DNA from 3 places in the Variovorax sp. GW821-FHT10D07 genome. Region 1 is predicted to be linked to each of the others. Evidence: predicted binding sites of a transcription regulator. Region 1 holds the regulator's gene; each other region holds the start of a gene.

Region 1 (7,736 bases):
CCGCCCGACTGGGCCTTGCCGGCCACCACCGCGGCGCGCGGCACCGCGGGCCGTTGAACGGTCGCCCTCAGGCCTCTTCGGCGACGAAGGGATTGCGCAGGCAGCCGAGGCCCGAGATCTCCACCTCGACGACATCGCCGGCCTTCAGGTGCGGCGACTTGCCGTCGGTGCCCATCCAGATCACGTCGCCCGGGTACAGCGTGAGATGCCGCGTCATCGCGCTGATGAAGGTCGCGATGCCGAACAGCATCTCGCCGGTGCGGAACTGCGTCTTCACCTCGCCGTTGACGCGCACCGTGGTGCGGGCCGCTTCCAGGTCGAAATCGGTTTCGATCCACGGCCCCATCGGCTTGAAGGTGTCGCTGTTCTTGGCGCGCCAGAAGGTGCGGTCCGAGGCCTGCCAGAGCCGCTCGCTCACGTCGTTGCCGATGGTGTAGCCCAGCACGCACGACAACGCGTCGGCCTCGCTCAGGTGGCGGGCCTTTTGGCCGATCACCACGACCAGCTCGCCCTCGTACTCCACCTGCTTCGCGTTGGACGGAATGACGACGGCCGCCTCGTGCGGAACCAGGGCGTTGACCGCGCGGTAGCCGATGTCGGCCTTCTCGGGGATCGCGAGCGTCTGGCCGCTGCGCTCGGCGTATTCCTTGATGTGGCGCACGTAGTTGAGCCCCGCCGCATAGAAGGTGCGCGGCAGCAGCGGCACCTCGATCCTCACGTCGGCCAGGCGATGCACGGCGCCCGTGAAATCGTGGCCGCCGAAGGGGCTGCCGTTCACCGCGCGGACGCGATCGTCCTCCAGCACGCCATAGCTGCTGGCGGCCGCGCCGGGCGCGGTGTAGTGGATCCATTTCATGCGCGTGCTCCTGTCGGTGGTGTTCGGGCCCCCTGCTCGCAGGGGCACCACAGCATGACAGGCCGAGGTTTGCGGAACGGAAACCGACGGTTTGCGAAAGCCGCCCAAACCGCCTAGAGCAGGCTCTCCGGCGTCAGCGGCGCCAGCAGCTCGAGCATGGTGCGATCCCAGAAGCCCGAGTCGGGCTCCTCGCTCAGCACCGTGGTCTTGCCGGCCTCCTCGCTGACCCACTCCAGGCGCGAGTCGCTGCCTTCGGCGAAACGCAGCCTGTAGGCGCCCTGCTGCTTGAGCACCTCGAGCAGCTTCAGCGCCTGCTGCGCCATCTCGGGGCTGCGGATGAACAGGCCGATCTCGGTGTTGTGGACCTCGGAGCGCGGGTCGAAATTCATCGAGCCGACGAACAGGATGCGCTGGTCGATCACCGCCGACTTGGCATGCAGCCGGCCGACCGAGGTGCCGAACAGGCCCAGCCGCACGCTGCGGCGGGTGCGGTTGGTGCTGAGTTCGTAGAGTTCGGCGCCCAGGCGCAGCATCTCGGGCCGGTAGCGGCGGTAGGCGGTGTGCACCAGCGGCTCGTCGGTGGCGGCGAGCGAGTTGGTCACCACGCTGATCCTCACCTGGCGTCGGCGGATTTCGTTCATCACCTCGAGCCCCGCGGCGCCCGGGATCAGGTAGGGCGAGACGATGGTCACCTCGCTGCGCGCGCGGCGCATCTGCTCGACCACGTTGTAGCGCACGCTGTCGACGTCGAGCAGCGGCACGCCGCCATACGAGGCGGTCTTGCCGATCACGCGGTCGGGCGAATCGGCATAGGCCTCGGCCGTGGTCCAGATCAGGCCGAGCCGGCCGGCGTCGAGGTCCTCGGCGATCGGGCCGTAGCCCAGCAGGTCGTTGGGCGCGGGCTTCGGCGGCGGCGGCGTGGTGTCGGGGCCGGTGGCGACCTCGAAGCGGCGCCGCAGTTCGTCCGGTGGCAGCGCGCTCGCCACCACCGACTCGACGGGCCGCACGTAGGGGCTGTTCCAGTACTGGTCGAACAGGCTGCCCAGGCGCGGGATCAGCGCGCCCGTCACGAAGGTATCGAGGTCGATGAAGTTCTCGCCCGCGGTGCGCCGGAAGTACTGGTTGCCGATGTTGCGCCCGCCCGCCACGGCCATCGCGCCGTCGGCGATGAACAGCTTGTTGTGCATGCGCCGGTTGACGCGGCTGAAGTCGAACAGCGAGGCCGTGAAGCGCGCGAGCAGGCTGCCGCGGCCGGCCGGGAAGGGGTTGAACAGGCGCAGCTCGACATTGGGCGTGGCCGCGAAGCCGCGCAGCAGCTCGTCCTCGCCCGCGGTGTAGAGGTCGTCCATCAGCACGCGCACCCGCACGCCGCGCTGCGCGGCATCGCGCAGGGTGCGCAGCAGGTAGCGGCCGGTCTCGTCGTTCTCGATCTGGTAGTACTGGACGTCGAGCGTGCGCTGGGCCCGGCGCGCGAGCTGGATGCGGGTGTCGAAGGCGAAGTCGCCACCGGGCATGAGGCGGAAGCCGCTGAGGTCGGGGTCGGGCTGCGCGGCCAGCGCGATGCGCCCGAGCGCGGTGTCCTTCGACACGGCGATGGCCTTGGTAGGCGCGCGCGGGGCCTCGTCGGGCAAGGTGGCGCAACCGGCGGCCAGCAGCGCGGCCGCGATGGCAAACACCCAGGGCCCACAGCGCGACAGCAGGCGTCGGGCCATCGGGGGCTTTCTACAGGGCCTTGCGCAGGTTGGCGGGCGCGATGCGCAGCGCCTCGCGGTACTTGGCGACGGTGCGGCGCGCGCACTCGATGCCCTGCTCCTTGAGCATCTCGGAGATCTGGCTGTCCGACAGCGGCTTCTTCACGCTCTCCGAACCGACGAATTGCTTGATCAGCGCGCGCACCGCGGTGCTCGAGGCATTGCCGCCGGTCTCGGTGCCCAGCGCCGAGCCGAAGAAGTACTTGAGCTCGACCGTGCCGAAGGGCGTGGACATGTACTTCGCGGTGGTCACGCGCGAGATGGTGGACTCGTGCAGTCCGAGCTCGTCGGCGATCTCGCGCAGCACCAGCGGGCGCATCGCGAGTTCGCCGTGCACGAAGTAGCTCTTCTGCCGCTCGACGATGGCGTTGCTCACGCGCAGGATGGTGTCGAAGCGCTGCTGGATGTTCTTGATGAACCAGCGCGCCTCCTGCAGCCGCTGCGACAGCGCCTGGCTGCCCTCGCCCTTGTGCGACTTGAGCGCGCCGGCGTAGATGTCGTGCACGCGCAGCCGCGGCATCACCTCGGGGTTGAGCATGACGCGGAACTTCACGTTGGTGCCGCGGCCGGTCTTGGTGACGATCACGTCGGGAATGACGATGTTGCGCTCGACGTCGACGAAGCGGCGGCCCGGCTTGGGTTCGAGCCGCGCGATGATCTGCAGCGCCGAGCGCACCAGCTCCTCGTTGGTGCGCGTGAGCGTGGCCAGGCGCTTGAAGTCGCGCCGCGCGAGCAGCTCCATCGGCTGCTTGCAGATGGCGAGCGCGGTCTTGCGCACCAGCTCCTCGTCCTCGGTCTCGTCTTCGTCGGCCAGCGCGCGCAGCTGGATCGCGAGGCATTCGCCGAGGTCGCGCGCACCCACGCCCGCGGGCTCCAGGCTCTGCAGCAAGCCCAGCGCGACCTGGAAGTGGTGCACCAGCTCGTCGAACTGGTCGTTGTCGTCGCCCGCGAGGCCCGAGGCCAGCGCCGGCAGCGAATCCTCGAGGTAGCCGTCGTCGTTGAGCGACTCGATCAAGAAGCGCAGCGCGGCGCTGTCGTTCTCGTTGAGCCGCAGGCTCAGCGCCTGGCGGTGCAGGAAGGACTGCAGCGATTCCTGGCTGCGCGCGAGCTCGGTGGCATCGGCGCGCTCGTCGTCGCCGGTGCTGCTGTTGTTGCGCGCGGGCGCGTCGCTGCCCCATTCGCTGTCGTCGGGCGCCATGTCGACGGTGCCGTCGCCTTCCCAGTCGGGCTCGCGCTCGGGCGAGTCGAGGGCCGGCTCGGCCTCGGACGACGAGGTGGTCTCGGTGGAACTGCTCGAGGTCGAGGGCGCGGCGCTCGCGTAGTCGCTCTCGGCTTCGCGCTCGGTGTCCTCGCGCGGCGCGGGCGTGTCGGCGGCGTCGAGGCCGAACTCCTCGCGCGCGGCTTCCTCGGCGGTGCGCTCGAGGAAGGGGTTCTCGTCGAGCATCTGCTCGACCTCCTGGCTCAGTTCGAGCGTGGAGAGCTGCAGCAGCCGGATCGACTGCTGCAGCTGAGGCGTCAGCGCGAGATGCTGCGAAACGCGCAGCGACAAGCCTTGTTTCATGCCCTCAGGAAATGACTTGCACGAGGGTCATCACATCCGGAAGTGCTCGCCCAGGTAGACCCGGCGCACTTCGGCGTTGTCGACGATCTCCGAGGGCGTGCCCTGTGCCAGCACATGGCCGTCGCTGATGATGAAGGCGTGGTCGCAGATGCCCAGCGTCTCGCGCACGTTGTGGTCGGTGATCAGCACGCCGATGCCGCGTTCCTTCAGGAAGCTGATGATGCGCTGGATCTCGATCACCGCGATCGGGTCGATGCCGGCGAAGGGTTCGTCGAGCAGGATGAAGCGCGGCTGGGTGGCCAGCGCGCGCGCGATCTCGACGCGGCGGCGTTCGCCGCCCGACAGCGCGAGCGCGGGCGAATCGCGCAGGTGGTCGACGCGCAGGTCGGCCAGCAGCTCCGACAGGCGCTCTTCCATGCGCTGCTTCGACAGCGCCTGCGGCCGGCCGTTGGCATCGGGCTCGCGCTGCAACTCGAGCACCGCGCGCACGTTCTCCTCGACCGTGAGCTTGCGGAAGATCGAGGCTTCCTGCGGCAGGTAGCTCAGGCCCATGCGCGCGCGGCGGTGGATCGGCATGTGGGCGATCGGCTCGCCGTCGATGGAGATCTCGCCCGCGTCGGCGCGCACCAGCCCGACGATCATGTAGAACGAGGTGGTCTTGCCGGCGCCGTTGGGCCCGAGCAGTCCGACCACTTCGCCCTTCTGCACGTCGAGCGAGACGTCCTTGACCACCTTGCGGCTGCCATAGCTCTTCTGCAGGCCGCGCGCGACGAGGCGGCTGCCCGGCACGCCGTTGGCTTCCTGGGTTCCGGCGGCTTCGATCACTTGCGTTCTTCCCCTTCGCCGCTCAGCGTGGTGGTGGAGCGCAGTCCGGCGCCCGGTGCCGGCGTGGGCGCCGGGGCCGCGGGACGGCGCGTGGCCGGCGCCGCGGCGCCGGGCGCACCCGGTGCGGCGGGCGCGGCCGACTTCGGCGTGAGGATGGCCTTGACGCGGCCGCCGCCACCCGGCGCCGACACGCCGGCGTTGGGCGGCACGGTCGAGCCGTTGACGGTGTAGGTGTCGTTGCTCTGGTCGTAGACGATCAGCGCGCCGCTGCTCTCGTCGTTGGGCGTGGCGCCGACCAGGCGACGCATGACGGCGCGGCGGATGAACTTGACGTTGTCGGCCCGGCTGTCGTACTCGATGACCTCGGACTCGCCCTCGATCCACTCGTCGCCGTTGCCGTTGCGCTTCTGCTTGTAATAGGCGAGCTTGCCGGGCGCCGCGGTGACCACGCCGTACTGGTAGCCCTCGGGGTCCTGGCGCACGTCGATGCGCGCGCCGCGGATGATGATGGTGCCCTTTGTGACCACCACGTTGCCGGTGAAGACGCTGGTCTGCTTGAGATCGTCGTAGCGCATCGAATCGGATTCGATGTTCATCGGCTTGGTCCGGTCGGCCGTTTCGGCCAGGGCGGCGGCGGCGGAGCCGGCCAGCAGCAGCGCGGCCAGCACGAGGCGACCGGTGCGGCGAAGGGAGGAGGTGGGGTGAGAGTGCGATGTCATAGAGGCACGAAACTTGCTCTGCATTGTATGCGGCCCATCGCGCCAGACCCATGCGCGCGGATGAAAAAGCCCCGGGGCGGCGAACCCGGGCACGGCACCCCGCGGGATCGCCCCGCGTTCTGCCGACCGGCCGGATGACGGCCCGGCCGCCCCGGAACCCTCGAAGGGATTCCGGCCTCCCGGCGGCGGAGCGGCTACAAGGTGTGAAGAAACCGTAGCGAGCGCCCCGAGGTCGCGCCGAGGACCGGAGCCGTACTCTGTACGGTGAGGACCGCAGGTGCGAGATCGGGGCGCGCAGTAGGTTTATTCACACCTTGTCAACCCTTGCGGGCTTCGCCGATCAGATAGTTGGTCACGGCCAAGGCCTTGTTCATGTTGCCGGCGAGTTCGCCGTCCACGTACCAGCGGCCGGCCACGGCCAGCGCGGGCACGCCGGCCACCTTGTAGGCCTCGGTCAGTTGCGAGGCGCGCTTGGCCTTGCTCGCCACGCCGAAGGAGGTGAACAGCTCCTTGAACTTCGCGCCGTCGAGGCCGTTCTTCTCGGCCCAGGCCACGATGTTGGCGTCGCCGTTCACGTTCTGGCGCTGGGCGTGGATCGCGTTGAAGACCTTGGGCTGGTACTCGTCGACCTTGCCCAGCGCCTCGAGCGCGTAGTACAGGCGCTGCTTGGCTTCGACGTCGTTGCCCACGAAGGGCACCGGCACGCGGCGCAGCACCACGTCCTTGGGCTGGCCCTTGGCCCAGGCCTCGAGCGCGGGCTCGAAGTCGTTGCAATGCGGGCAGTTGTACGAGAAGAACTCGATCACCTCGATCTTGCCGGCCGGTGCGTCGACCGGCACGCGCTTGTCGAGCACGAGGTATTCGGTGCCGGCCTTGGGCGCGCGGGCTTGGGCTTGCGCGGGCAGATGGGCCATCAGGCCGAGCGAGCCAGCGGCGACAGCCAGCGAGAAATCACGACGTTTCATGGGAAAGAGCTCTCCAGTTGGTAGACGGCAGACTGAGCCGGGCCGGTGAAGCGGAGTTCCCGCGCGCGGTGCTCGGGGCTCCGGGAAACCGGGGGCGGCGCGGACCGCGGCGAAGCTTAAAGAAAAACCATGACCGTTGTCGGGAGAGGCCACCCGGCGGCGGCGCTCTCCGGCCGGACGGCGCTCAGCGCTGGACGCGCACCAGCGCCGAGTCGAGGCCGGCGCCGTCCATCCGCTCCTTGAGGCGGTCGGCGTCGTCCTTCTTGTTGAACGGACCGGCGCGCACGCGGTAGACGGTGCGGCCGGCCTGCTCGCGCTCGGTCACGCGGGCCTCGACGCCCATCAGCGAGAGCTTGGCGCGCTGCGCCTCGGCGTCCTCGGTGGTGCGGAAGGCGCCGGCCTGCACGAAGTACATGAAGGGATCGGCACCGCCGGAGCCGGTGGCGGCCGCGGCATTGCCGCTGCTCGACGACGGGGCGGCGGCCACCGTGGTGCTGCCGCCGACGCTGCCGGCGCGGGCCCGGGCCAGGTCGCCGAGCGGATCGTTCGAGGGCGGCAGCGCGTTGGCCTCGGCCGGCACCGGCGCGGGCCGCGCGGGCTTGGGCGCGACCACCACCGGCACCGGCGCCGTGGGCGGCGGGGTGCCGGGCGAGACCGTGGCGGTGGCGGGATTGCTGCCGTCGCCCGAAGGCGGCGCGCCGACCGGGCCGGCGGCCGCGGGGCGCGGCTGCTGCGGCTTGCCGGCCAGCGGGGCGTTCGGGTCCCAGTCGCGGTTCTTGCGCGCCTCGGCCTCGTCCTGCTCGGCACCGCCGCGCTGCGTCTTGGTGACGAAGGGGATCGGCACCTTGGTCACGTAGACCGCGATACCCAGCGCGACGCCCAGGCCGAGCACCAGCCCGATGATCAGGCCGATGACGATGTTGCCGCGTTGTCTGGTTGTCTTCTTCATGGGGAGGGGGTTCACATCTTGCGCGGCGCGGTGACGCCGAGGATCGCGAGGCCATTGTGCAGCACCTGCGCGGTCGCGGCGACCAGCGCCAGGCGCGCCAGCTTCACGGC
Region 2 (7,736 bases), on a different contig from region 1:
ATCCACAAGATGGGCTCGCCCAAGCACCACGTGCCCAAGGTCTACGAAGTGACGGCCAAGCACCCGATCGACGACAAGCAGATCGCCCGCCTGCTGGCCGGCGTGGTGCTCGACGACGATCCGAAGCCGGTGCGCGCGGCCGCCTGCGAGTCCGACAGCCCGCTGCACCTGCGGCTCACGCTGACCGAGGGCAAGTACCACCAGGTCAAGCGCATGCTGGCCGCGGTGGGCAACCGCGTCGAAGCGCTGCACCGCTCGCGCATCGGCACCGTGGCGCTGCCCGCGGACCTGGCGCCCGGCCAATGGCGCTGGCTGGCGGCCGACGAGGTCGCCGCCCTGCGCGCGCCTGCGAAATAACTGTCAACTGTCCGCCTTTTCGGCGGCTGGCGGTCAGCCAGCCGTCGGTTCGGATCGTTAACATTCGAAGCCCTTTTCCGGAACTTCCCTTGCGCTTTCTTTCCCGTTCGACCGGCCGCGCCGCGGCCCTGCTGTCCGCCTGCCTGTTCGGCGCGATCGCCTTCACGGCGCCGCTCGCCGCCACCGCGGCCCCACCGGAACCCCCGCCGATCTTCGTGCTCAACTCGCTCGACGCCAGCGTCAGCGTGATCAATCCGGTCGATTGGACCGAGAAACAGCGCATTCCGACCGGCAAGGAGCCGCACCACATCTACATGACGCCCGACGAGAAGTCGGTCATCGTGGCGAATTCGGCCGGCGACTCGCTGACCTTCGTGAACCCGCGCACCGCCGAGGTCCAGCGCGTGGTCTACGGGATCATCGACCCCTACCAGCTGCAGTTCTCGCGCGACATGAAGTGGTTCGTGACCGCGGCCAACCGGCTCAACCACGTCGACGTCTACCGCTGGGACGGCAAGGACCTGAAGCTCGCCAAGCGCATCACCACCGGCAAGACGCCCAGCCACATCTGGATCGACAACACCAGCACCATCGCCTACGTGACGATGCAGGACAGCGACGAGATGATCGCCGTCGACCTGCCGACGCAGACCATCCGCTGGCGCGTGGCCACCGGTCCGATGCCGGCCGACATCTACGGCGTGCACAACGACAAGACGCTGCTCGTGGGCCTGACCGGCAGCGACGGCGTGCAGGTGTTCGACGTGGCGGGCGCGCAGCCGAAGCTGGTCGGCAAGATCCCGACCGGCAAGGGCGCCCACGCCTTCCGCTCGGCCGGCGACGGCAAGAGCGTGTTCGTGAGCAACCGCGTGGCCAACTCCATCAGCCGCATCGACCTCGCCACGCTCAAGGTCACCGACACCTATCCGGTGCCCGGCGGCCCCGACTGCATGGACGTGTCGGCCGACGGCAAGACCCTCTACGTGACCTCGCGCTGGGCCAAGAAGCTCAGCGTGGTCGACCTGGCCAGCGGCAAGGTGGTGCGGCAGGTGAATGTCGGCCGTTCGCCGCACGGCGTCTGGACGCTCGACCATGCGAAGCGCATCTAGCTCGCGCCGGCGTGCGGCCGCGGGGCTCGCCGCGCTGCTGGCCGTCGCGGTGGCGATTCCCGCTGGCGCCCAGAGTGCCGCGGCGAGCTGCGAGAAACCCGTCTACCTGACCTTCGACACCGGCCACATGGGCATCGCGCCGCTGGTGGCCGAGGTGCTCAAGCGCCAGCAGGTGCACGTCACCTTCTTTGCCGCCGCCGAGCGCACCCAGACCGACGGCGACAGCCTCGACAACCACTGGGCCGCCTGGTGGAAGGCGAGGGCGGCCGAGGGCCACGAGTTCGGCTCGCATACTTACGACCACGTCTACTGGCGCGCCGACCTCAAGGGCGTGACGCCGAGCTTCCGCGTCAAGCCTTCGGCGGGCGCGCTGGCCGGGCGCGAGTTCACCTGGAGCGCGGCCGAGTACTGCGCCAACATCCGCAAGTCCTCCGAGCGGCTCGAGCTGATCACCGGCAAGAAACCGCTGCCGCTGTACCGCGCGCCCGGCGGCAAGACCTCGCCCAAGCTGCTGGCCGCCGCGCGCGACTGCGGCTATGCGCACGTGGGCTGGGCGCCCGCGGGCTTCCTGGGCGACGAGTTGCCGAGCGAGAAGTTCAGCAACGAGAAGCTGCTCACGCAGGCGCTCGACACCATCCGCCCCGGCGACATCCTGCTCGCGCACCTGGGCATCTGGTCGCGCAAGGATCCATGGGCGCCGGCCAACCTCGAGCCGCTGATCGTCGGGCTGAAGGCCAAGGGCTTCTGCTTCCAGACGCTGCGCCAGCATCCCGACTACCGCGCCTGGATCGCATCGCATCCCTGAGGCGGCTTCCGTGATCGACTGGCTGACGGATCTCTTCTCCTCGCTGCAGGGCTGGTTCTTCGAAACCGTCGTGCAGCCCTTCGTCTATGCGATCGGCCTCGGCGGCTGGACCGAGGACGCCTTCGACGCCACGGGCTGGCTGCTGGTCGGCCTGATCCAGATCGTGGTGCTGGTCGCGCTGATCGGCCCGCTGCAACGCTGGCGCGCCGTCGAGCCGGTGACCGACCGGCGCGCGATCCGCATCGACGTGCTCTACACGCTGATCCACCGGCTGGGCCTGTTCCGGCTCGCGATGTTCTTCACGCTGCAGCCGGTGTTCGACGACCTCATGGGCAGCCTGCGCGCGGCCGGCTGGGGCACCTTGCACCTCGACGAACTCTGGCCCGGCGTGACCGACGTGCCGGTGGTCGCGTTCGCGATCTACCTCGTGGTGCTCGACTTCGTCGGCTACTGGATCCACCGCGGCCAGCACCAGTTCAACTGGTGGTGGGGGCTGCATTCGCTGCACCACTCGCAGCGCCAGATGACCATGTGGAGCGACGACCGCAACCACCTGCTCGACGACATCCTGCACGACACCCTGATCGTGATCGTGGCGCAGCTGATCGGCGTGGCGCCGGGCCAGTTCATCGCCTTCGTTGCCTTCACCCAGCTCAGCGAGAGCCTGCAGCACGCCAACCTGCGCCTGAGCTTCGGCGCCCTCGGCGAACGGCTGTGGATCAGCCCGCGCTTCCACCGGCTGCACCACAGCATCGGGCTGGGCCACGAGTCGAACGGCAAGAGCACGCTCGGCGGCCACAACTTCGGCGTGCTGCTGCCCTGGTGGGACATGATGTTCGGGACCGCCAACTTCGAGAACCGCTACGACCCGACCGGCGTGCGCGACCAGGTCGAGCCCGATGCCGCGGGCAAGGTGCGCGACTACGGCCAGGGTTTCTGGGCCCAGCAGTGGCTGGGGCTCAAGCGCATGGTCGGCCGCGGTTGAGCGCCGCGGCTCCGCTCCAGCTGCCTCAGCTGCGCGCGGCGTGCGCGCGAACCGGCGAATCGCCTGGCCGCCGGCTCTGGCTTCACGGCCGCGCGGGGCGCGCCGGGTTATCCTCCGGCCCGATGCGCCTGCTCCTCGACTCCTTCTGGCGCGCGGTGGCCTATTGCATGCTGCCGCGCGTGATCGTGCTGTCGTTGGTGCCGCTGGGCCTGATGGTGGTGCTGGCCGCCGTCTTCGGCTACTTCTACTGGGATGCCGCGGTCGCCTGGACGCGCGGCGCGCTCGAATCCTGGCCGCTGCTGGCCAGCTTCTGGGAATGGATCGGGCGGCTGTTCTCGGGCGACGTCACCTCGGTGCTGGCGCCGCTCGCCGTGGTGTTCGCAGCCACGCCGTTGATCGTGGTGCTGTCGCTCCTGATCGTGGCGGGCTTCATGGCGCCGGCGCTCACGCGGCTGGTGGCCGAGCGCCGCTTTCCCTCGCTCGAGCGCAAGAAGGGCGCCTCCTTCTTCGGCAGCGTCGCGCGCTCCATCGGCCTGACCGTGCTGGCGCTGCTCGCGCTGGTGGTCTCGATGCCGCTGTGGCTGATTCCCCCGCTGGTGCTGATCCTGCCGCCGCTGATCTGGGGCTGGCTCACCTACCGCGTGATGAGCTTCGACGCGCTGGCCGAGCACGCCAGCGCCGAGGAGCGCGCCACCTTGCTGCGCGCGCACCGGCTGCCGCTGTTGTGCATCGGCGTGCTCTGCGGCTACCTCGGCGCGGCGCCGAGCATCGTCTGGGCCTCGGGCCTGCTGTTCGCGGCCGCTTTCTTCGTGCTGGTGCCGCTCGCGATCTGGATCTACACCCTGGTCTTCGCCTTCTCGGCCCTGTGGTTCGGCCACTACTGCCTCGATGCGCTGGCGCAGCTGCGTGGCCAGCGCGCGGCCGCCGCGGCGGCCGCCATTCCGGGCGACGCCGCCGCCATCGAGGCCGACCAGGCCGTTCTCTCCCAATGGAAATCCCCATGACCCGTGAATTCGGCCTGATCGTCGTCGGCGACGAGATCCTTTCGGGCAAGCGCCTCGACAAGCACATGCCCAAGGTGATCGAACTGCTCGCGGCGCGCGGCCTGCAGCTGGGCTGGGCCGAATACGTGGGCGACGTGCCCGAGCGCATCACCGCCGCGCTGGCGCGCGCCTTCGCCTCGGGCGACGTCGTCTTCTCGACCGGCGGCATCGGCGCCACGCCCGACGACCACACCCGCCAGTGCGCCGCCAAGGCGCTGGGCGTGCCGCTGGCGCTGCATCCCGAGGCCGAGCTGCTGATCCGCGAGCGCATGCAGGACACGGCGCGCGAGCAGGGCGTCGCCTACGAGCCCGACCGGCCCGACAACATCCACCGGCTCAACATGGGCGTGTTTCCCGAGGGCGCCCGGATCATCGCCAACCCCTACAACAAGATCCCGGGCTTCAGCGTGGGCGACGTCCATTTCGTGCCCGGTTTTCCGGTCATGGCCTGGCCGATGATCGAGTCGGTGCTCGACGCCCGTTATGCCGATCTTTTCGTCCGGACCCGGGTCCTGGAGAAGTCCGTGATCGTTTTCGGTGCCATGGAAGCCACCCTCACGCCCCTGATGCAGGCGATCGAGGAACGGCATGCGCGCATCAAGGTTTTCAGCCTGCCGAGCGTCGATCACCCCCAGTACGGCCGTCATATCGAGCTCGGCGTCAAGGGCGACCCGGAATTGCTCGATGCGGCCTACGGCCAGCTCATCGAAGGCCTGCACACTTTTAATGCGCAACTTGGCCCAGAATTGGTGCGTTGATTTTGATCGCACCAATTTGGTGAATTCGGCCGTGTTTCAGGCCGCCAAAGTGCGCGTCGCCGGCCGTTCATCGCAGGCGACAATGGCACAGAAACTGCATCCCGCATCCCTGTATTCCCAACCACCCATCCAACTCAGGAGAAATTGATGGCAAAGACCGTCGCCGACGTCATGAAGCTCGTGAAGGAAAACGAGGTCAAGTTCGTCGACTTCCGTTTCACCGACACCCGCGGTAAAGAACAACACGTGACCGTGCCCGTGTCGCACTTCGACGAAGACAAGTTCAGCTCGGGCCACGCGTTCGACGGCTCGTCCATCGCCGGCTGGAAGGGGATCGAGGCGTCGGACATGCAGCTGATGCCCGACCCGAACACCGCGAACATCGATCCCTTCTTCGAAGAGACCACGATGATCCTGACCTGCGACGTGATCGACCCGACCGACGGCAAGCCGTACGAGCGCGATCCCCGTTCGCTGGCCAAGCGCGCCGAAGCCTACATGAAGGCCTCGGGCCTGGGCGACACGGCCTACTTCGGTCCGGAACCCGAATTCTTCGTGTTCGACGGCGTGCGCTGGAAGAACGACATGTCGGGCTGCTTCGTGAAGATCGATTCCGAAGAAGCCTCGTGGAACACCGACAAGGAATACGAGCACGGCAACAGCGGCCACCGTCCCGCCGTCAAGGGCGGCTACTTCCCGGTTCCCCCGGTCGACAGCTTCCAGGACATGCGTTCGGAAATGTGCCTGGTGCTCGAATCGCTGGGCATCCCGGTCGAAGTGCATCACCATGAAGTGGCCAACGCCGGCCAGATGGAACTCGGCACCAAGTTCAGCACGCTGATCCAGCGCGCCGACTGGGTCCAGCTGCAGAAGTACGTGATCCACAACGTGGCCCACGCCTACGGCAAGACCGCCACCTTCATGCCCAAGCCCATCGTCGGCGACAATGGCTCGGGCATGCACGTGCACCAGTCGGTCTGGAAGGACGGCAAGAACCTGTTCGCCGGCGACGGCTACGCAGGCCTGTCGGACTTCGCGCTGCACTACATCGGCGGCATCATCAAGCACGCCCGTGCCCTGAACGCCATCACGAACCCCGGCACCAACAGCTACAAGCGCCTGGTCCCCGGCTTCGAAGCCCCGGTGAAGCTGGCCTACTCGGCCAAGAACCGCTCGGCCTCGATCCGCATCCCGTTCGTGGCGAACCCGAAGGGCCGTCGCGTCGAAGCGCGCTTCCCCGATCCGCTGATGAACCCGTACCTCGGTTTCGCCGCGCTGCTGATGGCCGGTCTCGACGGCGTGGAAAACAAGATCCACCCGGGCGAAGCCGCGAGCAAGGACCTCTACCATCTGCCGCCGGAAGAAGACGCGCTGATCCCGACCGTCTGCCACAGCCTCGACCAGGCCCTCGAGTACCTCGACAAGGACCGTGCCTTCCTGACCAAGGGCGGCGTGTTCACCGATGCGTACATCGATGCCTACATCGACCTGAAGATGCAGGAAGTCACGCGCTTCCGCATGGCCACGCACCCGGTCGAATTCGACATGTACTACTCGCTCTGATCGCGGTTTCCCGCTCGGAGTAACACGAAAGGACGGCCTCGGCCGTCCTTTTCATTGGGGCCGGAACATCCCGTCATCGAGGGCGTCGAATTGCATGAAAATGCGCCTTTTCGCGCTCTCCCGGGCCCTCGAGGTCCCCAAGATCCCATGAAGACTGCCGCACCACTTCTCCTACTGGCCGCTTCCCTGTTCGCCCTGCCGGCGCTTGCCCAGGAGCGCGTCTGGCGTTGCGGGAACGAATACACCAACAACGCCACCGTCGCGCAGCAGCGCGGCTGCAAGGTGATGGAGGGCGGCAACGTCACCGTCGTGCAGGGCGCCTCGCGTGCCGCGCTCGGCGGTGCCGCCGCTTCGACCTCCGCGGCGCGCTCGCCGGCCGGCAGCCCGCGCGTCGAGGGTTCCGACCAGCGCGCGCGCGACGGCGAGGCGCGCTCGGTGCTCGAGTCCGAGCTGCGCAAGGCCGAGTCCCGCCAGGCCGAGCTGCAGAAGGAATACAACAACGGCGAGCCCGAGAAGCAGGGCAGCGAAGGCCGCAACTACCAGAAGTACCTCGACCGCGTGGCCGAGATGAAGGCCGAGCTGGCCCGCAACGAAAGCGACATCGCCGGCATCCGCCGCGAGATCAGCCGCCTGCCGGCCCCCAAGAACTAACCCGTTCCTGCATCGGCAGGACGAACACCACAGGATTTCCATGGCTTTCGGAAAGAAGGCGGCAAGCGCCAGTCCGCGCTTTCAGGCCTTCGACCTGCTGTCGACCCTGATCGCGGTCGTCAACAGCAAGGGCTCGGTGCTGTTCGCCAATGCCGGCCTCGAAGATGCGCTCGGCACCTCGCGCCGCACGCTCGAGGGCTCGCAGTTCGGCGCCTGCTTCCACGAACCCCAGGTGCTGCGCACCGCCATCGACGGCGCGAGCGCCAACGACTTCGCCACCCTGCGCTACGAGGCCTTCCTGCGCCGCGTCAACCACGAGTTGATGCCGGTGCAGGTCACGCTGGCCAAGGGCGAGAAGGCCGGCGAACTGATCGTCGAGATGCTGCCGCTCGAGCACCAGGTGCGGCAGGACCGCGAGGAGCGGCTGCTCGACCAGGCGCAGGCCAACAAGGAACTGATCCGCAA
Region 3 (7,736 bases), on a different contig from region 1:
GTGCCAGGGCTCGAGCGCGTTGCGCAGCGAGAGCTCGACGCCCATCGCCTGCACCTGGCCCACGAGCGGGAAGCGGAACTCGAAGTGCGGCGCGAACCAGTCGGGATCGAAGGCGAAGCCGGCCTGGCGCATCTCGCTGATGACGTCGTCGAAGTCCATCTTGACGAAGGTCGGCAGCAGGAAGCGGTCGTGCAGCTCGGTGCCCCAGCGCGTGACGGGCGCCTTGTAGGGGTCGTCCCAGAAGCGCGCCACCAGCGCGCGGATCAGCAGCTGCTGGGCGATGCTCATGCGCGCATGCGGCGGCATCTCGAAGGCGCGCAGCTCGAGCAGGCCGAGGCGGCCGGTGCTGGAGTCGGGCGAGTAGAGCTTGTCGATGCAGAACTCGCTGCGGTGCGTGTTGCCCGAGACGTCGATCAGGATGTTGCGCAGGGTGCGGTCGACCAGCCAGGCCGGCATGTGCTGGCCGTAGAGCTCGCGGTTCTTCGCGATCTCCTTGAGCGCGATCTCGAGCTCGTAGACCTGGTCGTTGCGCGCTTCGTCGACGCGTGGCGCCTGGCTGGTCGGGCCGATGAACATGCCCGAGAACAGGTAGCTCAGCGAGGGATGGTTGTGCCAGTACAGCAGCAGGCTGGCCAGCAGCTCGGGCCGGCGCAGGAAGGGGCTGTCGGCCGGCGTGGCGCCGCCCATCACGAAATGGTTGCCGCCGCCGGTGCCGGTGTGGCGGCCGTCGGTCATGAACTTCTCGGCCGACAGCCGGGTCTCGAACGCGGCCTGGTAGAGGAATTCGGTGTGGTCGACCAGTTCCTTCCAGTTGTGGGCCGGATGGATGTTGACCTCGATCACGCCGGGGTCGGGCGTGACCTGCAGCATCTTCAGGCGCGGATCGCGCGGCGGCGGATAGCCTTCCATCACGATGCGCACGCCGAGCTCGCGCGCGGTGGCTTCGACGGCGGCGACCAGGTCGAGGTAGTCCTCGAGGCGCGCCAGCGGCGGCATGAAGACGTAGAGCACGCCCGAGGCGCTGCCCTTCTTCTCGGCCGCCGGGCCGTTGGCGCGGCGCGGGTCGCGCACCTCGACGCACAGCGCGGTGCGCGTGACCCAGTGGGCCGATTCGCCGCGCAGCGGCTGGCGCGTGGCGGAGACGCGCGAGGAATCGCCGGCATCGCCATCGGCCCCATCACCGGTGTTGCCCGCATTACCGGCATCGCCCTGGCCCGGCTTGCCGTCGAGTCCTTCGCCGCTACCCGGCCCCTGCATGCGCAGCGCGGCGGGCACGGCCGCGGGCGTGCCGAAGGCATAGGGCACGGCGCCGAGGTCGGCACCGGTGCCGCCGGTCGCGCCCACGGTGTAGCGCGCGCGGTAGTCGGCCGCGCTCGGCAGCGCGCCGCGCGCGGCGGTCGGGTCGCGCTCGATCAGGTAGGGGTAGTCGCCCTTGCTGGCCCAGGGTTGCGAGTCGAGCGGCAGGCGGTAGCCCATCGGCGAATCGCCGGGGATCAGGTAGAGGCGGTCGTCGCGCAGGAACCAGGGGCCGGTCTTCCAGGCCGGGCCCTCGAGCGCGGGCGCGTCGCGGTTCGCGTTGCCGGGCTCGATCGGCAGCATGTAGCCGATCACCGCGTCGAGCTTCTGCGTGAACACGCGGCGCAGGCGCACGCGTTCGAGTTCGTCGTCGAGCTTCGAGTCGAAGGGGTCGACGTTGACCGGCAGGCGGCGTTCGCGCCACAGGTAGTAGTAGATGTCCTCGAAGCCCGGCTGCACGTAGCGGTCGGTCAGGCCGAGCTTGCGCGCCAGCAGGCTGGTGAAGCGGCGCGCGTCCTCGCTGGTGTAGTGGGTCGGAAAGCGCTCGTCGGCGAACAGCTCGGGGTCGTGCCACAGCGTCTGGCCGTCGGCGCGCCAGAAGATCGACAGCGCCCAGCGCGGCAGCTGCTCGCCCGGGTACCACTTGCCCTGGCCGAAATGCAGGAAGCCGCCCTGGCCGTACTCGGCGCGCAGCTTGTGGACCAGCTCGGTGGCGTAGCCGCGCTTGGTGGGGCCGAGCGCGTCGGTGTTCCACTCGGGCGCGTCGCGGTCGCTGGTGGCCACGTAGGTGGGCTCGCCGCCCATCGTGAGGCGCACGTCGCCGGCCTGCAGCCGCGCGTCGACCGCGTCGCCCAGGGTCAGCACCTCGGCCCACTGCTCCTCGGTGTAGGGCTTGGTCACGCGCGGCGATTCGTAGATGCGCGTGACCTTCATGTCATGGCCGAATTCGACCTTCGACTCGTCGACGCCGCCTTCGATGGGCGCTGCGCTCGAGGGCGTGGGCGTGCAGGCCAGCGGGATGTGGCCCTCGCCGGCCAGCAGGCCCGAGGTGGCATCGAGGCCGATCCATCCGGCGCCCGGCAGGAACACCTCGCACCAGGCGTGCAGGTCGGTGAAGTCGACCGTGGTGCCGCTCGGGCCATCGAGCGCCTTCACATCGGGCGTGAGCTGGATCAGGTAGCCCGAGACGAAGCGCGCGGCCAGGCCGCAGTGGCGCAGCAGCTGCACCAGCAGCCAGCCCGAGTCGCGGCAGGAGCCGCTGCCGTTGGTGAGCGTTTCTTCCGGCGTCTGCACGCCGGGCTCCATGCGGATCAGGTAGTTGACGTCCTGCTGCACCTGCTGGTTGATGCCGACCAGGAAGTCGATGGTGCGCTGTTCCTTGCGGTCGATCTTGTCGAGGTAGGCCGCGAGCAGCGGCGTGGGTTCCTCGGTGACGAGATAGGGCGCGAGCTCCTCGGCCTGCGAGGGCGTGTAGGCGAAAGGAAAGTTCTCGGCCTGCGGCTCGAGGAAGAAGTCGAAGGGGTTGTAGACCGCCATCTCGACCACGAGGTCGACCGTGACCTTGAACTCGCGCGTCTTCTCGGGGAACACGAGCCGCGCCTGGTAGTTGGCGAATGGGTCCTGCATCCAGTTGACGAAGTGATCCGCGGGTTCGACGCGCAGCGAGTACGAGATGACGTTGCTGCGGCAATGCGGTGCCGGGCGCAGCCGGACGACCTGCGGGCCGAGTTGCACCAGGCGGTCGTATTTGTAGTGGGTGACGTGGTGGAGCGCGGCGTGGATGGACATGCGTTTTTGTGTGCAGTACTGGCAGATTGCATCGAAAAGATGTCTCTGGTGAGACGCATACTAGCCCAGAAGACAAAGCAATTAGCGCGCCACGGAGCGTCGTTGGGGGAGGGTTTGCATCATGGTCGCCAAGGGTGTGCGAGACGCATCCGATGCCGTCTTGCGTGCGCGCTGCGCGTTCGTCGCGCTCGCGGCGGCGCTCGTGGGCGTGGCGCTGCAACTGCGGCAGCCGGTGCTGTGGGACGGCATGGCTTACGCGGGCGGACTGCTCGCGGGCATCGCAGGTCTCATCGGGGTTTGGCGCATGCCGCGGCATGCGCGCGTCGCCTGGGTCTGCGCCGCGCTGGCCGGTGCGGCGATCGGCGCGGGGCTCGCGGGCGCACGGGCCACGGTCTACGCGGCGGGCGCGCTCGATCCCGCGCTCGAGGGGCGCGACCTGCAGCTCGTGGGCGTGGTGTCGCAGATGCCGCAGCGCGGCGAGGCTGGAACGCGCTTCCGTTTCGCCGTCGAGTCCGCGCGCTGGGCCGACCCTGCCATGGCCGGATCGCCCGCGGTGCCCGACCGCATCGCGCTCGGCTGGTATGCCGAGGGCAGCAGCCTCTGGAACGATCCGGCCGATGCATCCGCACCGACGCTCCTGCCCGAGAGCCCGGTGCATGCCGGCGAGCGCTGGCGCCTGACCGTGCGTCTCAAGGCGCCGCACGGCCATCGCAACCCGCATGGCTTCGACAGCGAGCTGTGGATGTGGGAGCAGGGCCTGCGTGCCAGCGGCCATGTGCGCCTCGGCGCGCGCGACGAGGCGCCCGCGCGGCTGGCCCTCACGGGGCGGCACCCGATCGAACGCGCGCGCGAGGCCGTGCGCGATGCTATCTTCGAACGCGTGCCCGAGCGCTTTGCCGCGGGCGTGATCGCCGCGCTGGTCACGGGCGACCAGGGTGCGATCGACCGCGAGGGCTGGGACGTCTTCCGCGCCACCGGCGTGGCCCACCTGATGTCGATCTCGGGCCTGCACGTGACCTTGTTCGCATGGCTTGCCGCGCACATCGTCGGCGCGCTCTGGCGCCGCAGCCCGCGGCTGATGCTGCGCCTGCCGGCGCAGCGCGCGGCGCTCGTGGGCGGCGTGCTGCTGGCCACGCTCTATGCGCTGTTCAGCGGCTGGGGCGTGCCATCGCAGCGCACGGTCTGGATGCTCGCGACCGTCGCGCTGCTGCGTCTCACGGGGCGACGCTGGCCCTGGCCGCACGGCTGGCTGCTGACCGCGGCGGTGGTGGTCGCGCTCGATCCCTGGGCCCTGACGCAGGCCGGCTTCTGGCTCAGCTTCGTCGCGGTGGGCGTGCTGTTCGCCACCGACGCGGGCTGGCCCGGCGACACCCGCCCGGGCCTGCGCGCGCGGCTGTGGCGGCTGCTGCGCGAGCAATGGACGATCACGCTGGCGCTCACGCCCTTGAGCCTGCTGCTGTTCCAGCAGGTGTCGCTGGTCGGGCTGGTGGCCAACCTGGTCGCGATTCCCTGGGTCACGCTGGTGATCACGCCGCTGGCGATGCTCGGCACCGTCGCCGCGCCGCTGTGGGACCTCGCGGCGCGCGCGGTGCAGGGGCTCGGGCTGCTGCTGTCGTGGCTCGCGGCGCTGCCGTTCGCCAGCATCTCGATGGCCGCGCCGCCGGCGTGGCTGGCTGCCTGCGGCGTGGCCGGCGGCGTGCTGGTCGCGATGCGGCTGCCGTGGTCGCTGCGCGCGCTGGGCCTGCCGCTGCTGCTGCCGGTGCTGCTGTGGCAGCAGCCGCGTCCCGCCCTCGGCGAGTTCGAGCTGCTCGCGGCCGACGTCGGCCAGGGCAATGCGGTGCTGGTGCGCACCGCGAACCACAGCCTGCTCTACGACAGCGGCCCGCGCTACAGCCTCGAGAGCGATGCCGGCCACCGCGTGCTGGTGCCGCTGCTGCGCGCCCTGGGCGAGCGGCTCGACCTGCTGGTGCTGAGCCACCGCGACAGCGACCACACGGGCGGCGCGAGCGCCGTGCTCGCGATGCATCCGCGCGCCGAGCTGCTGAGCTCGATCGAGGCCGGGCACCCGCTGCAGTCGCAACGCCCCGCGCGGCGCTGCGAGGCGGGCCGGCGCTGGACCTGGGACGGCGTGGACTTCGAGCTGCTGCACCCGCGCTCCGGCGACTACCTGTTCTTCACGCGGCCCAATGCCATCTCGTGCGTGCTGCGCATCGGCAATGGGCGCGCGACCGCGCTGCTGGCCGGCGACATCGAGCGGCTGCAGGAGGCCGCGCTGCTCGAGCGCATGCCCGAACGGCTGCGCGCCGACGTGCTGCTGGTGCCGCACCACGGCAGCAAGACCTCGTCGAGCGCGGCCTTCCTCGATGCGGTGCGCCCGCGCATCGGCCTGGTCCAGGCCGGCTACCGCAACCGCTTCGGCCATCCGGTGCCCGAGGTGGTGGCGCGGCATGCCGAGCGCGACGTGCGCCTGGTCGAGAACGTGCGCTGCGGCGCCGCGCACTGGGCCAGCGCCCGCCCGGCCGGGGTGGACTGCGAGCGCGAACGCTCGCCGCGCTACTGGCAGCACCGGCCGGCCGTTGAGGTTAAAACTGTGAACTAGTTGTTAAAAATTTTCCGGACGAACCCTTGCCAGGTCGGGCGCGGCGGCGTCCCATGCGTTGTAGCGAAAGACAACGACGCAGGGGACCCATGAAATCGCATCACCGCCAGGCTTCCTTCCCGCGCTCGCCCGCGGGCACCGCGCCATGACCGCCGCCGTCCCCGCCATCACCAGCAGCCACGTCGGCGGCAGCTCCGCCGCGCGGCTCAAGACGCACCGTGACGGCCCGGTGCTGGTGCTGACGCTCAGCAACCCCGGCGCGCGCAACGCGCTCAGCCCCTCGGTCTATCGCGCCGCGGCCAAGGTCATGCGTGACGCCGCTGGCTTTCGCACCGTGCGCGCCATCGTGCTGTGCGGCGAGGGCGAACACTTCAGCGGCGGCGGCGACCTGCGGCGCCTGTCGCGGCAGCGCCGGCTGCCCGCGGCCGAGCAGCACGACCACCTGGCGGCGCTGCACGACTGGATCCTCGCGATCGAGGCGGCGCCGCAGCCGGTCATCGCCGCGGTCGAGGGCGCGGCGGCCGGAGGCGGCTTCTCGCTGGCCCTGGCCTGCGACCTGGTCGTGGCGGCCGAGGACGCGAAGTTCTTCACCTCCTTCGTGAGCATGGGCCTGACGCCCGACGGCGGCGCCACCGACTCGCTGGCCCGCGCGCTGCCGCCGCAGGCCGCGCTCGAGCTGCTGCTCGACGACGAGCCTTGCACGGCGCGGCGGCTGCACGGCTGGGGCGTGGTCAACAAGGTGGTGCCGCCCGGCGAGGCCTGCGCGGAGGCGATCGCGTGGGCCCAGCGGCTCGCGCGCGGCCCCTTCGAGGCGCAGGCGCGCACCAAGCAGCTCGTGCATGCAGCGCGCGGGCGCAGCCGGCGCGAGCAGCTCGATGCCGAGCGCGAGTCCTCGGTCGCCAGCCTCTATGGCGAGGAGAGCGGGGAGCGCATCAAGGCCTTCCTGTCGCCGCGCAAGAAACGCGCGGCCGACGCGGAACCTGTTCCCGAAGTGCGGGAATAAATCCGACCGTCGCCTTGGCGGGCTTGGCATCAGGGGTTCTACTGGCCTCGAACTTGCTAAGCTATGGCTCAAGGAGATTGGTCGTTCCATGCACAAATTCGACGAGATGTATGAGCAGCTCCCCTATGCGGGAGCCGCGATCCGGCAGCACTACAAGCGATACGACCAATGGCTAGCGAAGCAACCCGGCGAGGTGATGCGTTCGCGGCGCGAAGAGGCGGAAATGATCTTCCGCCGGGTCGGTATCACCTTCGCCGTGTACGGCGCCAAGGACGAGGACGGTTCGGGCACCGAGCGGCTGATCCCGTTCGACCTGCTGCCCCGGATCATTCCGGCGCACGAGTGGGACAGCATGGAGAAGGGGCTGGTGCAGCGCGTCACGGCGCTCAACCGCTTCCTGCATGACGTCTACCACGATCAGGAAATCATCAAGGCCGGCATCATCCCGGCCGAGCAGATCCTCAACAACGCCCAGTTCCGCCCCGAGATGATGGGCGTGAGCGTGCCGCACAACGTCTACTCGAACATCTCGGGCATCGACATCGTGCGCGCGCCCGACGCCAGCGGCAACGGCGAGTACTACGTGCTCGAGGACAACCTGCGCGTGCCCAGCGGCGTGAGCTACATGCTCGAGAACCGCAAGATGATGATGCGGCTGTTCCCCGAGCTGTTCAACCAGAACCGCATCGCGCCGGTGGCGCACTACCCCGACCTGCTGCTCGAGACCCTGCGCGCCAGCGCGCCGGCCGCGACGGCCGAGCCCACGGTGGTGGTGCTCACGCCCGGCATGTACAACAGCGCCTACTTCGAGCACGCCTTCCTCGCGCAGCAGATGGGCGTCGAGCTGGTCGAGGGGCAGGACCTGTTCGTGCGCGACAACTTCGTCTACATGCGCACCACGCGCGGGCCGAAGCGCGTCGACGTGATCTACCGCCGCGTCGACGACGACTTCCTCGACCCCGAGGTGTTCCGCCCGAGCTCCACGCTCGGCTGCGCGGGCCTGATGCGCGCCTACCGCGACGGCAACGTCGTGATCTGCAATGCCGTGGG

What was found. Region 1 encodes sigma-54, which starts transcription at its own class of promoters, with help from an activator protein. Its sites were predicted from a motif close to TGGCANGNAANCTGCTTT; they were not measured.
Region 2: the regulator sigma-54 is predicted to act here: its motif matches at 5,141-5,158, upstream of glnA (type I glutamate--ammonia ligase).
Region 3: the regulator sigma-54 is predicted to act here: its motif matches at 3,159-3,176, upstream of AC07PU_RS18675 (transglutaminase family protein).

The regions. Positions count from the first base shown of each region.
Region 1 covers NZ_JBWKMZ010000022.1:48,092-55,827, reverse strand. The annotation lists gene AC07PU_RS38675 (LysR family transcriptional regulator) at 1-57, shown strand, start outside; gene AC07PU_RS38670 (fumarylacetoacetate hydrolase family protein) at 68-856, opposite strand; gene AC07PU_RS38665 (phospholipase D family protein) at 970-2,568, opposite strand; gene AC07PU_RS38660 (RNA polymerase factor sigma-54) at 2,579-4,168, opposite strand; gene lptB (LPS export ABC transporter ATP-binding protein) at 4,199-4,993, opposite strand; gene lptA (lipopolysaccharide transport periplasmic protein LptA) at 4,990-5,712, opposite strand; gene AC07PU_RS38645 (thiol:disulfide interchange protein DsbA/DsbL) at 6,030-6,677, opposite strand; gene AC07PU_RS38640 (SPOR domain-containing protein) at 6,862-7,626, opposite strand; gene argS (arginine--tRNA ligase) at 7,638-7,736, opposite strand, start outside.
Region 2 covers NZ_JBWKMZ010000002.1:858,063-865,798, reverse strand. The annotation lists gene AC07PU_RS09360 (pseudouridine synthase) at 1-357, shown strand, start outside; gene AC07PU_RS09355 (YncE family protein) at 447-1,466, shown strand; gene AC07PU_RS09350 (polysaccharide deacetylase family protein) at 1,450-2,271, shown strand; gene AC07PU_RS09345 (sterol desaturase family protein) at 2,282-3,256, shown strand; gene AC07PU_RS09340 (EI24 domain-containing protein) at 3,379-4,260, shown strand; gene AC07PU_RS09335 (competence/damage-inducible protein A) at 4,257-5,057, shown strand; gene glnA (type I glutamate--ammonia ligase) at 5,205-6,620, shown strand; gene AC07PU_RS09325 (hypothetical protein) at 6,768-7,271, shown strand; gene glnL (nitrogen regulation protein NR(II)) at 7,312-7,736, shown strand, end outside.
Region 3 covers NZ_JBWKMZ010000005.1:387,429-395,164, forward strand. The annotation lists gene AC07PU_RS18675 (transglutaminase family protein) at 1-3,084, opposite strand, end outside; gene AC07PU_RS18680 (DNA internalization-related competence protein ComEC/Rec2) at 3,206-5,683, shown strand; gene AC07PU_RS18685 (oxepin-CoA hydrolase, alternative type) at 5,829-6,686, shown strand; gene AC07PU_RS18690 (circularly permuted type 2 ATP-grasp protein) at 6,775-7,736, shown strand, end outside.